One region of the Cryobacterium sp. 10I5 genome, then DNA from elsewhere that is predicted to be linked to it. Evidence: predicted binding sites of a transcription regulator. Region 1 holds the regulator's gene; the other holds the start of a gene.

Region 1 (15,055 bases):
TCGGCGGTGGGCTCGAGGAGCAGCATCCGGGTGTCCCGCGCCAGCACGACGAGTTGTTTGGTGCTCGTGAGCTCTGCGACCTCGGGAAGCCAGGCCCGGATCGACTGCTTGGACGCTTCCCGCACGATGGCACGCCAGCGATCCCGGCCCTTGGCGATCTTGGGGCCCTCCCACCGCGTCACCGAGCGGGACGCAGCCCACGGGACGACACCGTCGACCCCGAGTTCGGTCGCGGCCTGCACGGCCATCTCGTCGCGGTCGCCCTTGGCGAGTGCCTGCACGAGGCGGATGCGCGGGCTCGGCCTCTCGATGTTTCGTGCGCCGTCGATCCGCAGGGCCAGCCGGCCGGGCTCGGCGTCCTCGACGGTCGCCTCGAGGAGCAAGCCGGACCCGTTTCCGGCGAGCAGGTGTTCCCCCGGCCGGACCCGGCTCACGGTGACCGCGTGCCTGGCCTCCGCACCGATGATGGTCGCGAGGGCCCCGACGGGGCAGTCCTCCGCCCGGAGGGACTCGTCGATGAAGAAGTGAGCCATTCGGTTAGACGCGGAACCGGTCGCGGAGCTTCGCGAAGAGTCCCTGCTGCACCGCACTGAGCGCGGGCGCCGGAGACTTGTGCCGCGCGGCGAACTGTTCGATCAGTTCCCGTTCCTTGTGGTCGAGCTTGGTCGGCGTCACGACGTGGATTCCGACCTTCAGGTCGCCGCGGCCGTTGCCGCGGAGGCGCGAGACTCCGCGGTCCTTGACCGTGATGACCTCTGAGCCCTGCACTCCGGCACGGATCTCGACGGTGATGTCGCCGTCGAGGGCCTTGACCGTTGTCGTCGTGCCGAGGATCGCATCCGTCATGGGCACGTCGAGGGTGCAGAGCAGGTCGTCACCGTCGCGGCTGAACACGTCGTGGTGGCGAACCTTCATCTCGAGGTACAGGTCGCCGTTGGGGCCGCCGGCGGGGCCGGCTTCTCCGCTGCCGGGCATCTGCAGGCGCAGTCCGGTGTCGACGCCGGCGGGGATGTCGACGGGAACCGTGCGGCGCGCGCGGACGCGGCCCTGGCCCTGGCAGGTCACGCACGGGGTGGCGATGATGGTGCCGAAACCGCGGCAGGAGCCGCACGGGCTCGACGTCATGACATTGCCGAGCAGGGAGCGCACGGCGCGCTGGATGTTGCCGGTGCCGTGGCAGATGTCGCACGTGACGGGGGCGGTGCCCGGCTGGCAGCAGGTGCCGCTGCAGGTCGGGCAGACGATGGCCGTGTCGACCTCGAGGTCGCGGTGGGTTCCGAAGATGATCTCGTCGAGGTCGAGTTCGACCCGGATCAGCGCGTCCTGGCCACGTTCCCGGCGGGATCGGGGCCCGCGGCTTCCGCCGCCGCCCCCTCCGCCGAAGAAGGTCTCGAAGATGTCGCCGAAGTTGCCGAAGTTGCCGTCGAAACCGGCGTTTCCGCCCGTTCGGCCGTTGCCGCCGTGGTCATAGTTCTCACGCTGCTTCGCGTCACTCAGCACGTCGTAGGCGTGGGTGACGTGCTTGAACCGCTCCGACGCATCTGCGCCGGGGTTCACGTCGGGGTGGAGCTGGCGGGCGAGGCGGCGGTACGCCTTCTTGATCTCGTCGGTGGAGGCATCGCGTGCGACGCCGAGTACTTCGTAATGGTCAGCCAAAGCTGGCTCTCCTAGGTCTGTTTTCGTAGGTGTGCGGCGTGGGGGCTGGTCGGGAGACTCGCCTATTCGAGCAGGCGGGACAGGTAGCGGGCGACGGCACGAACGGCCGCCATGTTGTTCGAGTAATCCATCCGGGTGGGGCCCAGGACGCCGAGGCGGGCAAGGTCTCCACCCTGCGAGCTGTAGCCGCTCGTCAGCACGCTGGTCTCGGAGAGGCCGAAGGGGGCGTTCTCCCTGCCGATACTCACCGACACCCCGTGCTGGTCTGTGGCCATCTCTCCGAAGAGGCGCAGCAGGACGACCTGCTCCTCGATGGCCTCGAGCACCGGGTAGATGCTCCCGGTGAAGTCTTCCTCTGTGCGCACGAGGTTGGCGGCTCCCGCCATCACGAGCCGCTCCTGCCGGTTCGCACCGACCTGGTCGCGGAGGGTGAGGGTGACGAGGGACACGAGGTCGGGTTGCTCGCCGGCCAGGTCGGCGGCATCCGTGAGCACGGTCGCTGCCGCGCTCATGCTGAGGCCCACCACGGCGGCGTTGAGACGGGCGCGGAGACGGACGAGCAGGTGTTCCTCGAGCGGCCGGGGAAGCTCGATCACGCGTTGTTCGACCCGGCCGGCATCCGTGATCAGCACGGACAGGAGCCGGGTCTCCGAGAGCGGTACGAGCTCGATGTGGCGCACCTTCGCGCGGGACAGCGAGGGGTACTGCACGAGCGCGACCTGGTGGGTGAGCTGGGAGAGGAGCCGGACGCTGCGGGCGAGGACCTCGTCGAGGTCGGCGGACTGCCCGAGGAACGTTTCGATGGCCTGGCGCTGCGCCGCGGACAGCGGGCGCAGATCGGCGAGGTGATCGACGAAGAGGCGGTACCCCTTGTCGGTCGGGATCCGCCCTGAGGAGGTGTGCGGGGCGATGATGAGCTCCTCCTCCTCGAGGAGAGCCATGTCATTGCGAATGGTCGCCGCGGAGACGCCGAAGGAATGCCGGTCAACGATGGTTTTTGAGCCGACGGGCTCGCGCGAGGCGACGTAGTCTTGGACTATGACCCGCAGAACTTCGAGGCTGCGATCCGAAACCATGACTGAATCGCCTCCTTTCCGGGTGACTGGGTGCCGGCGACTTTGGCACTCACAGCGTTTGACTGCCAATCATATCGCGACACACGGGGACACCCCCATTGCTAGCGGATCATTGGGCGCAGTACCTTGAGTCTTGTAATGGTCCCCCATCCGCATGGAAAGGCACGATGATGAGCAATTCAACCGGTAACAGCGGCGAAGATCCGAACCTGGGCCAGCGGCCCCCGCAGCAGCCGTACCAGCCGGCGGCACCCACTCCCGTTGCCGCCGTTCCCCTCACCGAGACCGAGGACCGCCAGTGGGCGTCGTTCGCGCACCTCGGCGGCATCATCAGCTTCCTGCCGTCGCTGATCATCTGGCTCGTGTTCAAGGACCGCGGTCGCTTCACCGACCAGGAAGCGAAGGAGGCGCTGAACTTCCAGATCACGATCGGGATCATCTACGTGATCGGCTGGATCCTCACGGTCGTCCTGATCGGCGGCCTGATCAACCTCGCGGCGTTCGTCGTCTCCATCATCTTCTCGGTCCTGGGCTTCCTGAAGGCGAAGGACGGCCAGGCCTACCGCTACCCCTTCGCCCTGCGTCTGATCAAGTAGCCCGGCGCACGGCGGAACCCACAAGCCCGGAGTACCTCGCGGGACCAGCACAACCGACAACGCGCACAAGGAGCCCGAATGTCTACCACCCCACCCCCCGCCAATTCCTACCAGCCCGTCACTCCGATGAACCCGTCGGACGAACGGCTGTGGGCCACCCTGATCCACGTGGGCGGAATCCTCTTCGAATTCCTGCCTGCGCTCATCGGTTACCTCGTGCTCAAGGACCGCGGCCCGTTCATCCGGGCACACGCGGCGACGGCGCTCAATTTCCAGATCACCCTGCTGATCGCGTACGTGGTGGCGAGTATCCTTCTTTTCGCGTTCATCGGCCTGCTGCTGCTGCCGGCGATCTGGGTTCTCAGCGTTGTGTTCAGCATCCTCGCCGCCCTCGCGGCCAACAAGGGCGAGTACTACACCTACCCGCTCACCATCAAGTTCGTCAGCTAGACCGCAGAACCTTAGTCCGCGAGCAGCCGCCGCACGACGGCGTCCGCGAGAAGCCGCCCTCTCCTGGTCAATTCGACCGTCCCGGAGAGGGCGGCTTTCGCGTTGATGAGCTCATCGGCGATGAGACCGGCAACCTCGCGGCGACCGAGCTGCGAGAGCGTGTCGATCCGGATACCCTCCCGGATGCGGGTGAGCAGCAGGACTCTCTCGACCTCCCGGGTGGTCGCGTCGAGGGTTTCCCGCCCGGCCGCCGGCGAATCACCGGCGAGCATCCGGTCTGCGTATGCCGAAGGGTGCTTGACGTTCCACCAGCGCACGCCGCCGACGTGGCTGTGCGCACCGGGTCCGACCCCCCACCAGTCCTGGCTGCGCCAGTACGCGAGGTTGTGCCTGGACCGGTGTGCGGCATCCGTCGCCCAGTTGCTGACCTCGTACCAGCCGTAGCCGGCGGCTTCGAGGAGCTCGTCGGCGAGTTCGTAGTACTCCGCCTGGGTGTCCTCGTCGACGGGCGCGAGCTCGCCGCGGCGGATCTGCCTCGCGAGCTTCGTGCCGTCTTCGACGATGAGCGAGTATGCGCTGATGTGGTTCGGGGCGAGCCCGATGGCCTGCTCGAGGCTCGCACGCCAGTCGGCGCGGGTCTCCCCCGGTGTGCCGTAGATCAGGTCGAGGCTCACGTCGAGGCCGGCGTCGCGCGCCCAGCCGGTCACGAGCGGGATCCGCTCCGGATCGTGGGTGCGCTCGAGGGTCGCGAGCACCCGGGGCACGGCGGACTGCATGCCGAACGAGACCCTGGTGAAGCCGGCGGCGGCGAGGGCGTCGAGGTAGGCGGCGTCGACCGAGTCCGGGTTGGCTTCTGTGGTCACTTCGGCGCCGGACTCGAGGCCCCAGGTGTCGCGGACGGAGTCGAGCATCCGCACGAGGTCCGCGGCGGGCAGCAGTGTGGGGGTGCCGCCGCCGAAGAACACCGTCGCGGCTTCCCGGTCGGGAACCCCGGAGTCGCGGAGGATTCGTCCTGCGGACTCGACCTCGGCGACGGCCTGTCCGGCGTAGTCATGCTGGGAGGCTCCGCGCAGCTCTGTCGCCGTGTAGGTGTTGAAGTCGCAGTAGCCACAGCGCACCCGGCAGAAGGGCACGTGCAGGTACACGCCGAAGTCGCGCTCGTGGGCTCCCACGGCGGCGGATGCCGGGAGCAGCCCGTCGCGCGGGGCGGGGTCGCCGAGAGGCAGGGCGCTGCCCACCGTCAGACCGCGCCGACCGGGTGCAGGGCGCGCAGGTACCTGGCGGTGAACTTCGCCTGCTGCAGCCGGACGACCGGCCAGGCGAGCCGGTAGAACCAGGTACTCGGGCGGGAGAATGCCCGGATCGTCAGCCAGACGGAGTCGTCGTCGTGTCGTTCGACGATGAACGCTTCCTCGCCGCTCGCGGGGTGGCCGGGCAGGGTGCCGTAGCCGAAGCCGATCCGGTCGGCCTCGTCGATGACGTAGACGACGCGCACGGGCGAGTCGACGGTGAACGGGCCGACCGCGACCGAGAGGCGCGCGGACATGCCGTTCACGATGTACGGCGTGCCGTCGTCGGCGAACGTCGCCTCGTCGACGGGATGCGCCTGGTTCGTCGACGGGGTGCCGTCCTGGTCGAACACGATCCCGGTGTACTGCACGCCGGTGCCAGGGAGGAGGTCGGTGACGGTCATGCCGCTGCCGAGCTGCACCCCCCAGGTCATCAGGAGCGCCGCGGCGGTGCGGAACCGTTCAGCGCCGCTGCCGAGGCGCACGGTGCGTTCGAGCGGCCGGTAGCCGCGGGGCGGGTAACGGAGCAGGTCGGGGGCGAGGGTGCCGCCGATCGCCGTGTACGTCACGGCGGCGTCGGTGAAGGTGGACCGGCGCATCCGCCTACTTCTTCTCTTTCTTGGCCGGCTCGTCGCCCGAGAGCGCGGCGATGAAGGCCTCCTGCGGCACCTCGACGCGGCCGACCATCTTCATGCGCTTCTTGCCCTCTTTCTGCTTCTCGAGCAGCTTGCGCTTGCGCGAGATGTCGCCGCCGTAGCACTTGGCGAGGACGTCCTTGCGGATCGCGCTGATCGATTCGCGGGCGATGATGCGTGCGCCGATCGCGGCCTGGATCGGAACGTCGAACTGCTGCCGTGGGATGAGCTTCCGCAGCCGCCCGGTCATGAGCACGCCGTAGTCGTAGGCCTTGTCGCGGTGCACGATGGCGCTGAACGCGTCGACCTGTTCGCCCTGGAGCAGGATGTCGACCTTGACGAGGTCCGCCTCCTGCGAGCCGATCGGTTCGTAGTCGAGCGAGGCGTAGCCGGCGGTCTTGCTCTTGAGCTGGTCGAAGAAGTCGAAGACGATCTCGCCGAGGGGCATCGTGTAGCGGATCTCGACCCGGTCCTCACCGAGGTACTCCATGCCGAGCAGGGTGCCACGACGGCCCTGGCAGAGTTCCATGATGACGCCGACATAGTCCTTGGGCGCGAGGATCGCGGCCTTGACGATGGGCTCCTCGACCTTGGCGATCTTCCCGTCCGGGAACTCGCTCGGGTTCGTCACGGTGACAGTCTTCTTGTCGTCGGTCGAAACCTCGTAGATCACGCTCGGGGCGGTCGTGATCAGGTCGAGGTTGAACTCGCGGTCGAGGCGCTCGGTGATGATCTCGAGGTGGAGCAGGCCGAGGAAGCCGCAGCGGAACCCGAAGCCGAGGGCGACGGATGTCTCCGGCTCGTAGACGAGGGAGGCGTCGGAGAGCTTGAGCTTGTCGAGTGCTTCGCGGAGGGCGGGGTAGTCGCTGCCGTCGATCGGGTACAGGCCGGAGAACACCATCGGCTTGGGCTCGGTGTAGCCGGGCAGGGCCACGGTCGCGGGGCGCAACGCGGTCGTGACGGTATCGCCGACCTTGGACTGGCGGACGTCCTTCACGCCGGTGATCAGGTAGCCCACCTCGCCGACGCCGAGACCCTTGCTCGGGGTCGGTTCCGGGCTCGTGACGCCGATCTCGAGGATCTCGTGGGTCGCCCGGGTCGACATCATCTGGATCTTCTCGCGCGGGCTGAGCTTGCCGTCGATCATGCGGACATAGGTGACGACGCCGCGGTAGCTGTCGTAGACCGAGTCGAAGATCATGGCGCGGGCGGGGGCGTCCGGGTCTCCCACGGGGGCCGGGATGAGCCGGGTAGCGCGGTCGAGCAGCTCGGCGACGCCGATGCCGGTCTTGCCGGAGACGCGCAGCACGTCTTCCGGCTTGCCGCCGATCAGGCTCGCGAGTTCCTTCGCGTACTTGTCCGGGTCCGCGGCGGGGAGGTCGATCTTGTTGAGCACCGGGATGATCGTGAGGTCGTTCTCGAGGGCGAGGTAGAGGTTCGCGAGCGTCTGGGCTTCAATGCCCTGGGCCGCGTCGACGAGCAGGATGGCGCCCTCGCACGCAGCGAGGCTCCGGGAGACCTCGTAGGTGAAGTCGACGTGACCCGGGGTGTCGATCATGTTGAGCGCGTAGGCCTGGCCGTCGAGTTCCCACGGCATCCGCACGGCCTGGCTCTTGATGGTGATGCCGCGTTCGCGCTCGATGTCCATGCGGTCGAGGTACTGGGCCCGCATCAGGCGGTCGTCGACGACGCCGGTGATCTGCAGCATCCGGTCGGCGAGGGTGGACTTGCCGTGGTCGATGTGCGCGATGATGCAGAAGTTACGGATGAATGCCGGCGGTGTTGCGGCCGGCAGGAACGCCGTGAGGGGTCTGGGTGACATGATCCGGTAATTCTCCCATAGCTCGGGCCCGCCGCGGATTTCGCCCGGGGACAATGCGTCGCGCGCGAGTATGCTCTCCCGTTATCGACCGGTCGCCCCGAACGTCGGGAGGAACGATGACGGAAGCCACCCCGCTGCTGTTCGTGCACGGCATCCGGGCCTCGCGCACCATGTGGCGGCAGCAGCAGGCGCGCCTCAGCGAATCAGGACATCCATCGCTGGCGATCGATCTGCCCGGCCACGGATTGCGCAGCGACGAAGAATTCACGGTCGCGGCGGCACTCCGGGCGATCGACGAGGGTGTGACCGCACTGGGCGGCCGGGTGCTCCTGGTCGGGCTGTCCCTGGGCGGGTACTACTCGATCGCATACGCCGCCGCCCGTCCCGAACGGGTGATCGGCCTCGTCGCGGCTGGGTGCAGCTTCGTTCCGGCCGGGCCGGGGCTCGCAGCCTACCGGAGCCTGGCCCGGGCGATCCGTCTCCTCCCCGACCACGGCCTGTGGCTGCACACAACCCTCGTGCGCGTCCTGCTGCCCCGGGAAGGTGCGCTCGACGCCCTCGCCGGCGGGGTTCCGCTCGGCGTCATGGATGCCGGACTCGGCGCGACGGCTACGCTGAACCCGCTGCGGAGCCTGGCCGAATACCCGGGGCCGGTCTGGCTAGTCAACGGTGCCTTCGACCAGTTCAGGTTGCACGAGAAGCGATTCCTCTCCGCGTGCAGGGACGGCCGTCTCATCATCGTCCCCCGGGCAACGCACCTGGTCTGCCTTGCCCAGCCGGAACGCTTCGCGGCCGTGCTCGCCGGGGTCCTGACCCGGCTCCCCTGACGTTCCCCGACCCGATTATCGACCGGACCGATTAACTGGTATCGTTGCCTGTTGGCTTGCGTGTTGGGTCCCACCCCACCACGATTTTGCCGTACGGCGCCCTCTACCGCCACGCGGCCCATCCGAACAAGAACCTAACGAAAGCGTATAAACGTGGCAAATATCAAGTCGCAGATCAAGCGAATTGGCACCAACAAGAAGGCCCAGGAGCGCAACAAGGCGGTCAAGAGCGAGTTCAAGACCGCCGTTCGCGCTGCGCGCCTCGCTGTCACCTCCGGCGACAAGGACAAGGCTGTCGCCAGCCTCGCGATTGCGTCGAAGAAGCTCGACAAGGCCGTCAGCAAGGGTGTCATCCACCGCAACCAGGCTGCAAACAAGAAGTCGGCGCTCGCCAAGTCCGTCGGCGCGCTCGTCTAGTCTCCGCATCACCCGGCCGAATTTCCGGCTCGCGAAAAAGCCCCCGCCTACCCGGCGGGGGCTTTTTCGTGTTGTGCAGTCAGCGCACGGACTTGCGCTCGTAGAGCGCCATCGACCAGGCGTAGCCGACGAGAGCCAGAACGGCGCACCATCCGATCGCGAGCACCGGGTTCCAGCCGGGCAGGGTGCCGAGGAGCAGCCCGCGCAGGCTCTCGATGAACGGCGTGAACGGCTGGTACTCTGCGAACCACTGCAGCCACCCCGGCATCGAGGCCGTCGGCACGAAGCCGCTGCCGAGGAGCGGCAGGAGGGTCAGGAGCAGGGGCAGGTTGCTGGCCGTCTCGACGGTCTTCGACTGCATTCCCATCGCGACGCCGAGCCAGCTCACCGCGAACGAGATGAGCACGATCAGGCCTGCCGCCGCGAGCCATTCTGCCGGGCTCGCCGTGGGCCGGAATCCGATCAGGAGGCCGACGCCGAGCACGAGCGCGACGGCGATGACGGCCTGGAGGGTGTTGCCGACGACGTGTCCGGCGAGGACCGCGGCCCGCGAGATCGACATGGTGCGGAAGCGCGCCGTGATTCCCTCCGTCATGTCCATGGCGACGGTGATCGAGGTGCCGCCCGCGCTGCCGGCGATCGTGATGAGGAGGATTCCGGGCATCACATAGGCCAGGTAGGCGTCGCGCCCGCCGGAGGGGTCGACGCCGGGCAGGCCGGCCCCGAGCGTTCCACCGAAGACGAACACGAGGAGCAGCAGCGCCACCACGGGTCCGAGGATGGTGAACAGCGAGAGGCCGGGGTAGCGCACCATGTGCAGCAGATTGCGCTGCAGCATCGTGATAGTGTCTGCGATCACATGCGACCTCCGGCCAGAGGCCGGTGCGTGCGTGGCGGTGAGTGTGGTCATGACTCCGTTCCCTTCGTTCGAGCCGGTTCGGCCTCAGCGGCCCGCGCGGACCGGGCGGACCGGGCGGACCGGTTTGTGGTGGCGGTGAGGGCGAAGAAGACGTCGTCGAGATCAGGCGTGTGGATGCTGAGGTCCTCCATCTCGACGCCTGCGTTGTCGAGGCGGTCCAGGATGCCCCGCAGCGCGCCGACCGTGCCGTCGCCCGGCACCGTGAGCGCGAGCCCTGCCTCATCGCGAGTGGAGTCGCCGAGCAGCCGGGCGGCGGCGTCGAGCGCCGCGGCATCCGTGAATCGCAGCCGGATGTGCCCGCCGGGGACGAGGCGCTTGAGCTCGTCCGGCGTGCCGTTCGCGACGATCCGGCCGCCGTCGAGCACCGCGATGCGGTCGGCGAGCTCATCGGCCTCGTCGAGGTGCTGGGTGGTGAGGAGAACCGTCGTGCCGTCCGATACCAGGCCACGCACGATGTCCCACATCGTGTGACGACTGCGCGGGTCCAGGCCGGAGGTCGGCTCGTCGAGGAAGAGCACCCTCGGCGCCGCGACGAGGGTCATGGCGAGGTCGAGGCGGCGACGCATCCCTCCCGAGTAGGTCACGAGCGGCTTCCGCGCGGACTCGACGAGGTCGAACTGCTCGAGGAGTTCCGCCACCCGCTGGGCCCCGCGTTTCGGCCCGAGGTGCCGCAGCCTCGCCATCAAGCGGAGGTTCTCTTCGCCGGTGAGCAGGCCGTCGACGGCCGAGAATTGGCCGGTGAGGCCGATCGCGGCGCGCACGCCGTCATGGTCGCGCACCACGTCGCAGCCGTTGACGACGGCGGTGCCGCCGTCCGGTCGCACGAGCGTGGACAGGATGTGCACGGTCGTGGTCTTGCCCGCGCCGTTCGGGCCGAGCAGCGCCGTGACGGTGCCCGCCTCGACGCTGAGGTCGACCTGGTCGAGCACGGTCTTTCCGCCATAGGCCTTACGGAGCCCCTGGACGTCGATCGCCGGTCTGGTCATGTCTGTCATTCCCTTCTGCTGGTTGACTGCCCTGCTGTTTCTGTTGCTGGGTGCTGTGCTTCACCGGGTCAGCGGGCCCGTTCGACGGCAATGTCGCCGAAACGGGTGCGCGCACGGACCGAGACGGTGTGCTCGGCGGAGTCGGGAGCCCGGTCGCCGGCCAGTTCGTTGTGCACCCGTCCTTCCTTCGTGGCGAGATCGAGCCAGGCGGGGATGCCCGGTCGGACGCCGACGGTCACCTGGCCGAAGCCGCTGTCGAGCTGGACCGAACCACTCGACACCTCGTGCAGGTGGATGCTGCCGTACGCGGTCTTTGCCGAGACGGAGGCGAGCGCCGTGGTGATGTCGAGGTCGCCGTAGGAGAGCTTCGCCTCGAGGTCGCCGCCCGATTCACCGATCAGGATGCTGCCGTGCGACGCCTTGAGCACGGCGTCTCCGGTGACGGTGCCGATCCGGATCTGACCGTGGTCCGCCGTGATGTCGATGCCGCCGTCTGCGGTGGTCACCGACGCGTTGCCGTGGGAGGCGCGGAGCCACAGGTCGCCCGTGGCGTCGAGGTTCACGGCGCCGGTCGACGCCTTGACGCGGGTCGCGCCGAGCCGGCCGACGGTTCGCACGCCGCCGACGCTGATCTCGACGGTCAGCCGCGAGCCGGTGGGCAGCTCGACCTTCACGTCGACGGACTCGGTCGGGCCGATGACGCTGAAGCGGGGCTTCGGCCCGGTGATGGTCAACCGGCTGCCGTCGAACTCGACCCGGGTCTCCTCCGCTCCCCTGCGATCGACGGCCTTCGCCGGGTTTGTCGGCGCCACCGTCACGATGGTGTCGGGGCGGTCGCCGGCGAGCACCTCGACGATGCCGACGGGCAGGTTGATGGCGAGGTCGATGGGGCCGGGGGTACTGTATGCGGGCATGCTGGCGCGTCCCTTTCTGTGGGCTGGTGTGAGACCGGTGCGTGTGTGTGGCGCGAGTCCGGTGTGTGTGGTGCGTCGGGGTGATGCTGGTGGATGCCGGGGCCGGGCCGGTCAGCGCGCCCAGCCAGCGAAGTTGTCCCCGGTGCGCAGCGTGCGTTGCGCTGAGCGGCGCTGCCGGGGCTGGAGGGCGGCCGCGATCGCGCGGACGAGCCAGGTGTTGACAGAAAGCCCGTCGGCCGCCGCCGCCTCGTCCACCCGGGTCTTGAGGGCGTCCGGGAGGCGGAGCGTCGTGCGCGAGGTGCTCGTGTCGTCGAGGTCGACGGCGGCGGGCTGACGTTCCTCGGCGTCGGACTCGGAGTTCGGCTGGGTGACCACGAACTCGATCTCGCGGCCGCGGAGCCGCAGGTCGACCGAACCGGGCGCGAGGTCGCGGGTGATCTCGCCGACCGCGGCCGACAGGACGTCGAGGAGCACGAGCCTCGTCGCGGCATCCAGTCCGGCGGCGAGCCGTTCCGCGACGGCACGGGTGTCCTCCGCGCCGTTCGCCGCGGTCTCCGCCAACTGGCGCTGCAGGTCGGTGACGTACTGTCCGAGTTCCATGTCACCATGGTGACACCAGCGTGGTGTCATGTCAAGCGATTATGGTGTCACACTGGGAATGAAGCCGTTACGGGCTGGCAGGGGTACGTTGGCAGGTCAGTCCTCGCCGCGGCGGGCGATGACCCCGATCAGGCGTTCGAGGGCGAAAACGGGATCCCGTTCGGCGCCCTTGACCGCGGCATCCGCTTCGGCGAGGGCGACGATGCACCGTCCGAGGCCCTCATCTGTCCAGCCGCGGAGGTCGCGCTGGGCGCGTTCGACCTGCCAGGGCGCCAGGCCGAGCTGGCCGGCGAGCTGGCCGGACCCGCCCCGGGCACCGTAGACCTTGGCCATGGTGCGGATCTTCATCGCGAAGGCCGCGACGACGGGCACCGGGTCTGCGCCGGAGGTGAGCGCGTGCCTCAGAATGACGAGAGCGTCGCCGTACTTGCCGGCGATCGCCGCGTCGGCGACCTTAAACGCGTTCGCCTCGACGCGGCCGCCGTAGTACCGGTCGACCGTGGTCTCCGTGACCTCGGAGGTCGAGTCCGCGATGAGCTGCTGGCACGCAGCAGAGAGTTCGGCGAGGTCCCCGGAGAAGGCCGCGACGAGGGCGCGCAGGGCGCTGCCGCTGACCCGCTTGCCCGCCGTGCGGAATTCGGCCGCGGCGAAGTCGTGCCGGTCGGTGTCCTTTTTGAGTTCGGCGCAGACGATCTCGATGCCGCCGCCGAGGCCGGACCGGATGGTGTCGAGGAGCTTCTTGCCGCGCACGCCGCCCGCATGGCGGAGCACGACGTAGGTGTCGTCCGCGGGGTTCTCGAGATAGTCGAGGGCCTCGGCGAGGAAGGTGTCGCTGCACTTTTCCACATTCGTGACCCGGATCAGGCGCGGTTCGCCGAACAGCGACGGGCTCGCCATCGTGAGGAGTTCACCGGGCGCGTAGCTGTCTGCGAGCACGTCGCTGATCTCGAGGCTCGGGTCCTCGAGCTTGAGGAAGTCACGCAGCTGCCGGATGGCCCGTTCGGCGAGGAAGGTCTCGGTCCCGGAGACGAGCACGATGGGCGCCGGCCGGACCTCGTGCCAGGCGAGTTGCGGGATCGCGACGGCCTTGCCGGCGCGCGCGGTCTTGGCGGGTGCTGCGCTGCGGACGGCCACGCGAGTCCTCTCCCCTGACCGGCTCAGGGGCGGGCTCAGGGTTTCCAGCCTAACCGGCACCGGGGACACTCACCCTCGGCACGTGATCGGCGTCAGCCGCCCTTCTCCGTCCAGACAGCGAGGGCGCCTCCCCCGGCGGCGTCCGGCGCGACGACCGAGAGCCCCTGCCGGTCGGTGCGCACGGCGAGGGTGCCCACCGAGCGGAGCAGGTCGAGCAGGGAGACGGTCGGGTGACCATAGCGATTGTCGGCGCCGACGGAGATGAGGCCCACCGTTGCGTGCAGCTCGGCATAGAACTGGGGGCTTTGGTCGCGGCTGCCGTGGTGGGCGACCTTGACGACGTCGACCCTGCCCGGAGCCGACACCCGGTCGAGCGCGTCCTGGGCGTCCTCTCCGAGGTCGCCGAGAAAAACCGAGCGGATGCCGCGCCCGTCAAATTCGATCGTGACGCTTCCCGGGTTACCGGTCTGCATCTCCGATCCGCCGCGTACGGGCCAGAGCACGTCCCAGCGCAGGCCGCCGAGCGTGCCCGCGTCGCCTTTCGCTGCCTGTCGGACCTCGGCGCCGCCCTCGGCGAGCCGGGCGTGCAGACGCTCGTCCTGCGCGTTTTCGGGGATGCCGACGAGCGCGGTGCCGACCCGGCCGATCACGGCCGCGATTCCGCCGATGTGGTCCATGTCGTAGTGGGTCAGCACCAGGAGGTCGATGCGGTCGATCCCGAGCGAACTCAGGCAGCGTTGCAAGGGCTTCGGGTCCGGTCCGACGTCGACGAGCGCGAAGCGGTCCCGGTCAGCCCCGTGATCCCTCACGACGACGGCGTCACCCTGACCGATGTCGCACGCGGCGATCTGCCAGTCGGCGGGAAACGTCACGGCCCGGCCGACGGCCTGTCCGATCAGGGTGCCCGCATACCCGCCGACGAACAGCACGAGCACGACGAGCGCGGCCGCCGACCAGCCATCGAGGGCCGAACGGGTCCGGCCGGTTCCACCTGCACGCGGCCGTCGAGGGCGCCGGGCCCCGCTTCCCTCACCCTGCCGTGATCGAGACGTGCCGTCGCGGCCAGGGCGGAGGCCGAGGCCGCGCTCCCCGATTCCGGCCCGCGCCCCGGTCGCTGTGCCCCGGCGAAGGAGCAGCACGAGCACTGCCGCGGTGAGGAGAACGGTGACGGCCACACCGAACGGCCCGCCGACCCAGGGCAGGCTGCTTCCCGGCAGCGCGGCCGTGGTCCGCGCGACGGCCGCGATCCAGGCGGAGGGAACCCACGCCGACCAGAGCACGACGCCCGCCAGGCCGGGAAACCAGCCCAGGAGCAGGCACGCGGCGAGGCCGAGGACCGTTCCGAGCGGGGCCGCCGGTTCTGCGAGCAGGTTGGCCGGCACTCCGTAGAGCGGAAAGGTGGGGCTCAGCAGCACGAGCACGGGCTGGCAGGCGAGCTGGGCGGCGAGCGGAATCGCGATCACGGCCGCGAGCCCGGTCGGAAGCCACCGGGCCAGGGACCGGGTCAGCGGGCCGGCGAGCACGAGAAGACCGCCGGTGGCGAGCACGGAGAGCGCGAACCCGTAGCTTCGGGAGAGCCAGGGGTCCGTCGCGAGCAGCACGACGACGGACAGCGCGAGCAGGGGCAGTCCGCGACCAGGCCTTCCGACGCCCACTCCGATGAGGAGCACCGCCGCCATCACCGCGGCGCGCAGCACGCTCGGTTCCGGGGTCACGAGCACGACGAATCCCACC
Region 2 (5,560 bases), on a different contig from region 1:
GGTGGACTTGGCCTTCAGCGCCGCGAGGGCGGAGAGGGTGGTCGCGTCGTAGGCCTCGGGGGCGTAGGAGAAGTCGCCGAGGGCGGCCTTCTGGGTGTCCTTGTACCAGGAGACGAGCTTGGCCTTGAAGTCGTCGGCCGGGTAGGCGCCGGGGATCGTGCCCTGTGCGCTGGTCAGCGTGCCGGCTTCGAAGTCCTTGCTGTAGTCGGCGGTGTTGCCGTCAGACAGGTAGACCTTGGAGAGGTCGACGCCCTGGGCCTTGAGCTCGGGGATGATGGACTTGGTCTCGTCGAAGGCGAGGATGACGATCGCGTCGGGGTTGGTCGCCTTGGCGGCGGTCACCTCGGACGAGAACGTGGTCTGGCCGGGGGGGAATTCCTGGCCGTTGCCCTTGCCGCCGTAGACGACGGTTCCGCCGGAGGCTTCGATGCTCTTCTGCGTGAAGTCGCGGAGGCCGGTGCCGTAGGAGTCGTTGAAGACGAGGAAGGCGACCTTGGCGTTGCCGTCACCCGTGATGAGCTGGCCGAGCGCGGAACCCTGGACCGAGTCCGGCGGTGCGGTGCGGAAGTAGAACGGACCGTAGCCGCTGAGCTTGGCCGAGGTGTTGGCCGGGGAGATCTGGACGATCTTCGCGGAGGCGAAGGAGTCGACGACGTTGAGCGAAACGCTCGAGGACGCGGCGCCGATGGCGACGGAGACCTTGGCAGCGATGAGCTTCTGGGCGGACGCGGTCGAGATCGTCAGGTCCGTGCTGTCGCCGGAGTCGGTGGCCAGGACGCAGGCGTCCTTGCCGTCGACGCCGCCGGCGGCGTTGATGTCTGAGACGGCGAGGCCGACGCCGGCGAGTTCCGGCGGGTTGAGGTAAGCGAGGCTACCGGTGATCGGGAGGATCGAGCCGACGACCAGCGACTTGTCCGTGGACGCTCCGCTCGCACAAGCTGCGTCGGTGTACGAGGACGCGGCCGCGGCCGAGGTCGTGGTAGCGGTAGAACCGCCGCCGGATGCACAACCGGAGAGCATGACGGCGATGACGCCTGCTCCCGCCACGATGGCGGTCCGGAGGGCGTGCTTGGATTTAATCATCCTGGGTACCCTTTCATCTTGCACGCGTAAGTACGCCTCCGGGTGAGGCCCACTCGCGTTATTAGGCTCCAACCTAGGATCACTTTGTTTCGAGGATGTTTTCTTGCCGTTCAAACGGGACATCGTTAGCGATTCGTGACACCACCAGCATTTGCCCTGGGGGACGCCGTCGGACGAGGCGCTGTACTAAGAGCGTCGCCCGGTCACGCCCTGGTACGCGATCTGCTTCTTTTCACCGAGTGCGGTGATGCAAGATGCCCAAGATGTGCACACCGTGTCGCCGCGGCTGACCCGGTCGAGGGCCGGGGTGAGCGAGGGCCCGCCGTCGTCGCCTGCCTCGGTCGCGGCGAGGGCCGCGAGCACGACGCCGTCGAAGGCTTCTCCGCCTCCCGCGGTGTCGGCGAGGCCCGGATCGGAGGTGCGCAGACGCACCGCGAAGGCCTCGTCGGCCGCGAGCGGGGTGCCGCCGTTCGTGAAGCCGTCGAGCGGCAACAGAGCGATGCCCGCTGCGGCGACGGATGCCGCGACCTCCGCGGGTACGGCAGTCGTCGCGTCCCAGAGCACGAGGTCGACGTGTCGCGCCACCAGGTCGGCGACCGCGACCGCGACGTTCCCCGTCGAATTGCGATGGACGAGCTGGATCGGCGGGGTGCCGGGCAGGGCCTGCTCCTGGATCTCCCGGGCGGCCAGCTCGGTGCCCGCGACCTGCGCGGCACCGGTCACGACCGCTCCCGCCTCCCCGGTCATCGGGAACAGCGTGCCGACCAACAGCGTGCCGTCGCCGGTGGGCGCGATCGATGCCGCGACCGTCGGGGTGCTGGTCACGGCGGCGGGGGCTTCGCTTGCGGTGCACCCGGAGAGCACGAGCACGGCGGCGATGGCGGCGACCGTGAAGGCGAGTCCCGTCGTGGAGACGGAACGAGAGGTGACGGTCAGAGCTGGAAAGGGCATCCGTGGTCCTTTCACAGGTGGAGTCCTTCGAGCGTATCTCCGGTCAGAGGGGTTCGGGGGATGCTCGCCGCGGGGCGCGTCCGGTGACGACCATGTCGACCGTGAGGATCACGAGCGCGACCCAGACGAGTCCGAAGCCGACCCAGCGTTCGGGCGGCATGGGCTCGCCGAGGAGGAAGACGCCGACGAGGAACTGCAGCACCGGAGCGATGAACTGCACGAGGCCGAGCACGCTGAGCGGCAGGCGTCGGGCGGCCGCGGCGAAGAACAACAGCGGGACGGCCGTTACGACGCCCGTCGATACGAGGCCGACGGTGTGCCACGGCGATACAGTGCCGAAGGTGAGCCCCGTCACGGCGCCCACGATCAGGAGTTCCGCGATCGCGATCGGCATCAGCCAGGCGGTCTCGAGGGTGAGCCCGGTGAGCGCGCCGACGCCGGGGCCGACGTTCTTCTTGATGAGGCCGTAGAAACCGAAGGACAGGGCGAGGACGAGGGAGATCCACGGCAGCGACCCGTAGCCGAGCGTGAGCACGATCACGGCGGCCACGCTGATCGCGACCGCGATCCACTGGATGCGCCGTAACCGCTCGTGCAGGACGAAGACGCCCAGCAGCACCGTGACGATCGGGTTCATGAAGTAGCCGAGGGCCGCCTCGACGACGTGCCCGGTGAGCGCCGCAAAGACGTAGGTCTGCCAGTTGACGAAGATCAGGAGTCCGGCCAGGCCCATCACCCAGACCGTCTTCGGACGACGGAGCACCACGAGCAGGGCGGGCCAGCCCTGGGTGGCGGTGATCAGGGCGAGGCAGAAGACCAGCGAGAAGAGCACGCGCCAGGCCACGACCTCGAAGGGTCCCGTCGGGTGCAGCAGCAGGAAGAAGAGTGGGAGCAGTCCCCACAGGCCGTATGCGGCGATCGCGAAGGCGAGTCCGCTGGTCGGTTCGGCCGGCTGTCTCGGTGTGCGGCTCACAACGATTCCCCTTCGCGGGCGTGCCCGGCGTCAGCGTGCTCTGGGTGGTTCTGGGTGGTTCTGGCCGCGTTCAAGCGGGCCTGGGGAACACAAAATCCCGGATGACCAGGCCATCCGGGATTTTGTGTTGTCTATACGTGTAGTGCGGTCGTGCGTGGCGCCTGGGACGGATCCCTAGCGGACGACGACGGCGAGCACGTCGCGTGCGGAGAGGACGAGGAGATCGTCGCCACCGAACTTGACCTCGGTTCCGCCGTACTTGGAGTAGATGACCTTGTCGCCCACGGCAATGTCGAGCGGGATGCGGTTGCCGTTGTCGTCGATGCGGCCGGGGCCGACGGCGACAACTTCGCCCTCCTGGGGCTTTTCCTTGGCAGTGTCAGGGATGACCAGACCTGATGCGGTGGTCTGCTCGGCGTCGACCTGCTTGATGACGATGCGATCCTCGAGCGGCTTGATGGAGACCGACACGGTTGACCTCTTTCTTAGCTAAGACTTGGTTGGCAGACTCACAGCGAGAGTGCTAACAGCGAGTTTAGGGCGCATCTGGCACTCACGCAACGTGAGTGCCAGACTCGGGCGTTCCGGGCGCGGCGGCCACGGCTTGATATCGTTTGGACAATGGAACGCTCCGAGCTTGTTGACCTGTTGTCCCCCGATGGGCTGCGCCTGCTGGACTCGCTTCCGCCCTGGGACAACTCCTCCGATGTGGTGCGCCTCGTGAGCGACCTGCGCAAGGCCGGTCACCCGCAGGGACTCGTGACCGCGGTGCTCGGCCAGTCCCGGCTGCGGGCGAAGGCTGTCGCCAAGTTCGGCGACTTCGCCGGGAGGATGCTCTTCACCGAGGCCGGTCTCGAACAGGCCACCCGACTGAACGTCGCCGCCCTGCACGCCGGCCGGTTCGCGGCAGCCGGACTGGACCGGGTCGCCGATCTCGGCAGCGGCATCGGCAGCGACTCGATGGCCCTCGCCGCTCTCGACATCCAGGTGACCGCCGTGGACACCGACGAGGTCACGGCCACGGTCGCGAGCTACAACCTCGCTCCCTTCGACAATGCGAGCGTCGTGCACGGCGACGCGGAGACCTTCGACCTCACCGGCTTCGACGCGGCCTGGCTCGACCCGGCCCGCCGCACCGCCGGCCACAGCAACACCTCCCGGCTGACCCGGCCGGAAGACTATTCGCCGAACCTCGACTTCGTCTTCGGCCTGAGCGAGCGGATGCCGATCGGCGTGAAGCTCGGTCCGGGCCACGACCGCGACGCCATTCCCGCCGCCGCGGAAGCGCAGTGGGTCTCCGTGGACGGAAAGCTCGTCGAGATGGGCCTCTGGTTCGGCGCCCTCGCACGCGACGGCATCCGTCGCTCGGCCCTGCTCCTGGGCAGGGGCGGTCGGCACGAACTCACCGCGGCCGCAGACAGCGTGGACGTCGACAGCGTCGCCGGTGAGGCCGGCGTGGCAGGCAGCTACCTGTATGAGCCGGATGGCGCGGTGATCCGGGCACGGCTGATCGGCGACCTGGCCCGCAGCATGGACGCGCTGATGCTCGGGGAGGGCATCGCGTACCTGAAAACCGAGTCGCTGCACGAGACCCCGTTCGCGACGGCGTTCCGGGTGCTCGAGTCGCTGCCGGTGGACGAGAAGAAGCTCCGGCTCGCGCTCAAGGAACGCCGGATCGGGACGCTCGAGATCAAGAAGCGTGGCGTGGACATTGACCCGGCCGTGCTCCGCACCCGACTGAAGCTGCACGGACCCGAGTCGGCCACGCTCGTGCTCACCCGCGCGGGCGGGCGCAGGCTCGCGCTGCTCGTGGAGCGGGTGCAGCCGCCGCGCTGAGCACTCAGCGCTGTGCACTCAGTGCTGTGCACTCAGTGCTGTGCACTCAGTGCCAGGCGTTCAGTGCGGGATGGGGCTGATGGCCTGGCTGATCAGCACGATCCAGCCGGCGGCGATGACGAGGCCGGCAAGGCCCGTGCCGAGGCCCCAGGCCCAGATCGACACGGCCGCGCGTTCGGTACGGCTCGCCCAGACGGCGAGTATGACGGCCGTGAGCGAGAGCGGCGCGGCCCAGACCACGAAGACGGCGCCGGCGAGTCCGACGGCGCCGAATCCGAGGGATGCGACGGCGATGGCGCGCCTGCGGGAGAGGGCGCGAAGCTCGGACTCGGTGTAGACGTACGGCACCCACTCGGTGGGAGCCGTCACGGTTGAGGCGTAGTCGAGCTCGCCGGTGATTTCCTCCGGCGGGCGCGTGAGTTCGAAGCCGAGGTCGTCGCCGGCCGCGGTAGCGCGTCGTGCATCCGTCACTGCGGCCTCCCGGTCCGGTCACTGCGCCCGGCGAACGGGCTCTCAGCGATAGTAATCGGTACTCGGCACGCTTGCGAAGACGATGATCCAGACGACGATGCTCAGCAGGGAGAGGGCGACGCCGACGATGCCCGTGATCAGGCCGGTGAGCCACAGGGCACGGGCGCGCGGTTCCTTCGTGCGGCCGAGGGCACCGAGCACGATGGCCGCGGCCGGAAGCAGCAGGGTGAGCACCCCGCCGACGAA

Evidence for each region. The regulator HrcA, encoded in region 1, represses chaperone genes, less so after heat shock. The targets are predictions, from matches to a motif close to TTNGCACTCGNNNNNNNCGAGTGCNAA.
Region 2: groES (co-chaperone GroES) is a predicted target of HrcA. The motif match lies at 3,554-3,580, and genes of this name have one in related genera.

What each region holds. Positions count from the first base shown of each region.
Region 1 is NZ_JASJVI010000001.1:133,143-148,197, forward strand. Features, by position in the region: gene QN350_RS00595 (16S rRNA (uracil(1498)-N(3))-methyltransferase) at 1-533, opposite strand, end outside; gene dnaJ (molecular chaperone DnaJ) at 538-1,656, opposite strand; gene hrcA (heat-inducible transcriptional repressor HrcA) at 1,719-2,732, opposite strand; gene QN350_RS00610 (DUF4870 domain-containing protein) at 2,903-3,328, shown strand; gene QN350_RS00615 (DUF4870 domain-containing protein) at 3,407-3,778, shown strand; gene hemW (radical SAM family heme chaperone HemW) at 3,790-5,016, opposite strand; gene QN350_RS00625 (DUF1990 domain-containing protein) at 5,019-5,666, opposite strand; gene lepA (translation elongation factor 4) at 5,671-7,524, opposite strand; gene QN350_RS00635 (alpha/beta fold hydrolase) at 7,641-8,351, shown strand; gene rpsT (30S ribosomal protein S20) at 8,505-8,768, shown strand; gene QN350_RS00645 (ABC transporter permease) at 8,848-9,627, opposite strand; gene QN350_RS00650 (ATP-binding cassette domain-containing protein) at 9,675-10,673, opposite strand; gene QN350_RS00655 (DUF4097 family beta strand repeat-containing protein) at 10,742-11,587, opposite strand; gene QN350_RS00660 (histidine kinase) at 11,699-12,187, opposite strand; gene holA (DNA polymerase III subunit delta) at 12,284-13,321, opposite strand; gene QN350_RS00670 (ComEC/Rec2 family competence protein) at 13,414-15,055, opposite strand, start outside.
Region 2 is NZ_JASJVI010000139.1:104-5,663, reverse strand. Features, by position in the region: gene QN350_RS18805 (ABC transporter substrate-binding protein) at 1-1,083, opposite strand, end outside; gene QN350_RS18800 (hypothetical protein) at 1,270-2,034, opposite strand; gene rarD (EamA family transporter RarD) at 2,078-3,007, opposite strand; gene groES (co-chaperone GroES) at 3,182-3,478, opposite strand; gene QN350_RS18785 (THUMP-like domain-containing protein) at 3,629-4,843, shown strand; gene QN350_RS18780 (hypothetical protein) at 4,904-5,314, opposite strand; partial or broken gene QN350_RS18775 (hypothetical protein) at 5,357-5,560, opposite strand, start outside.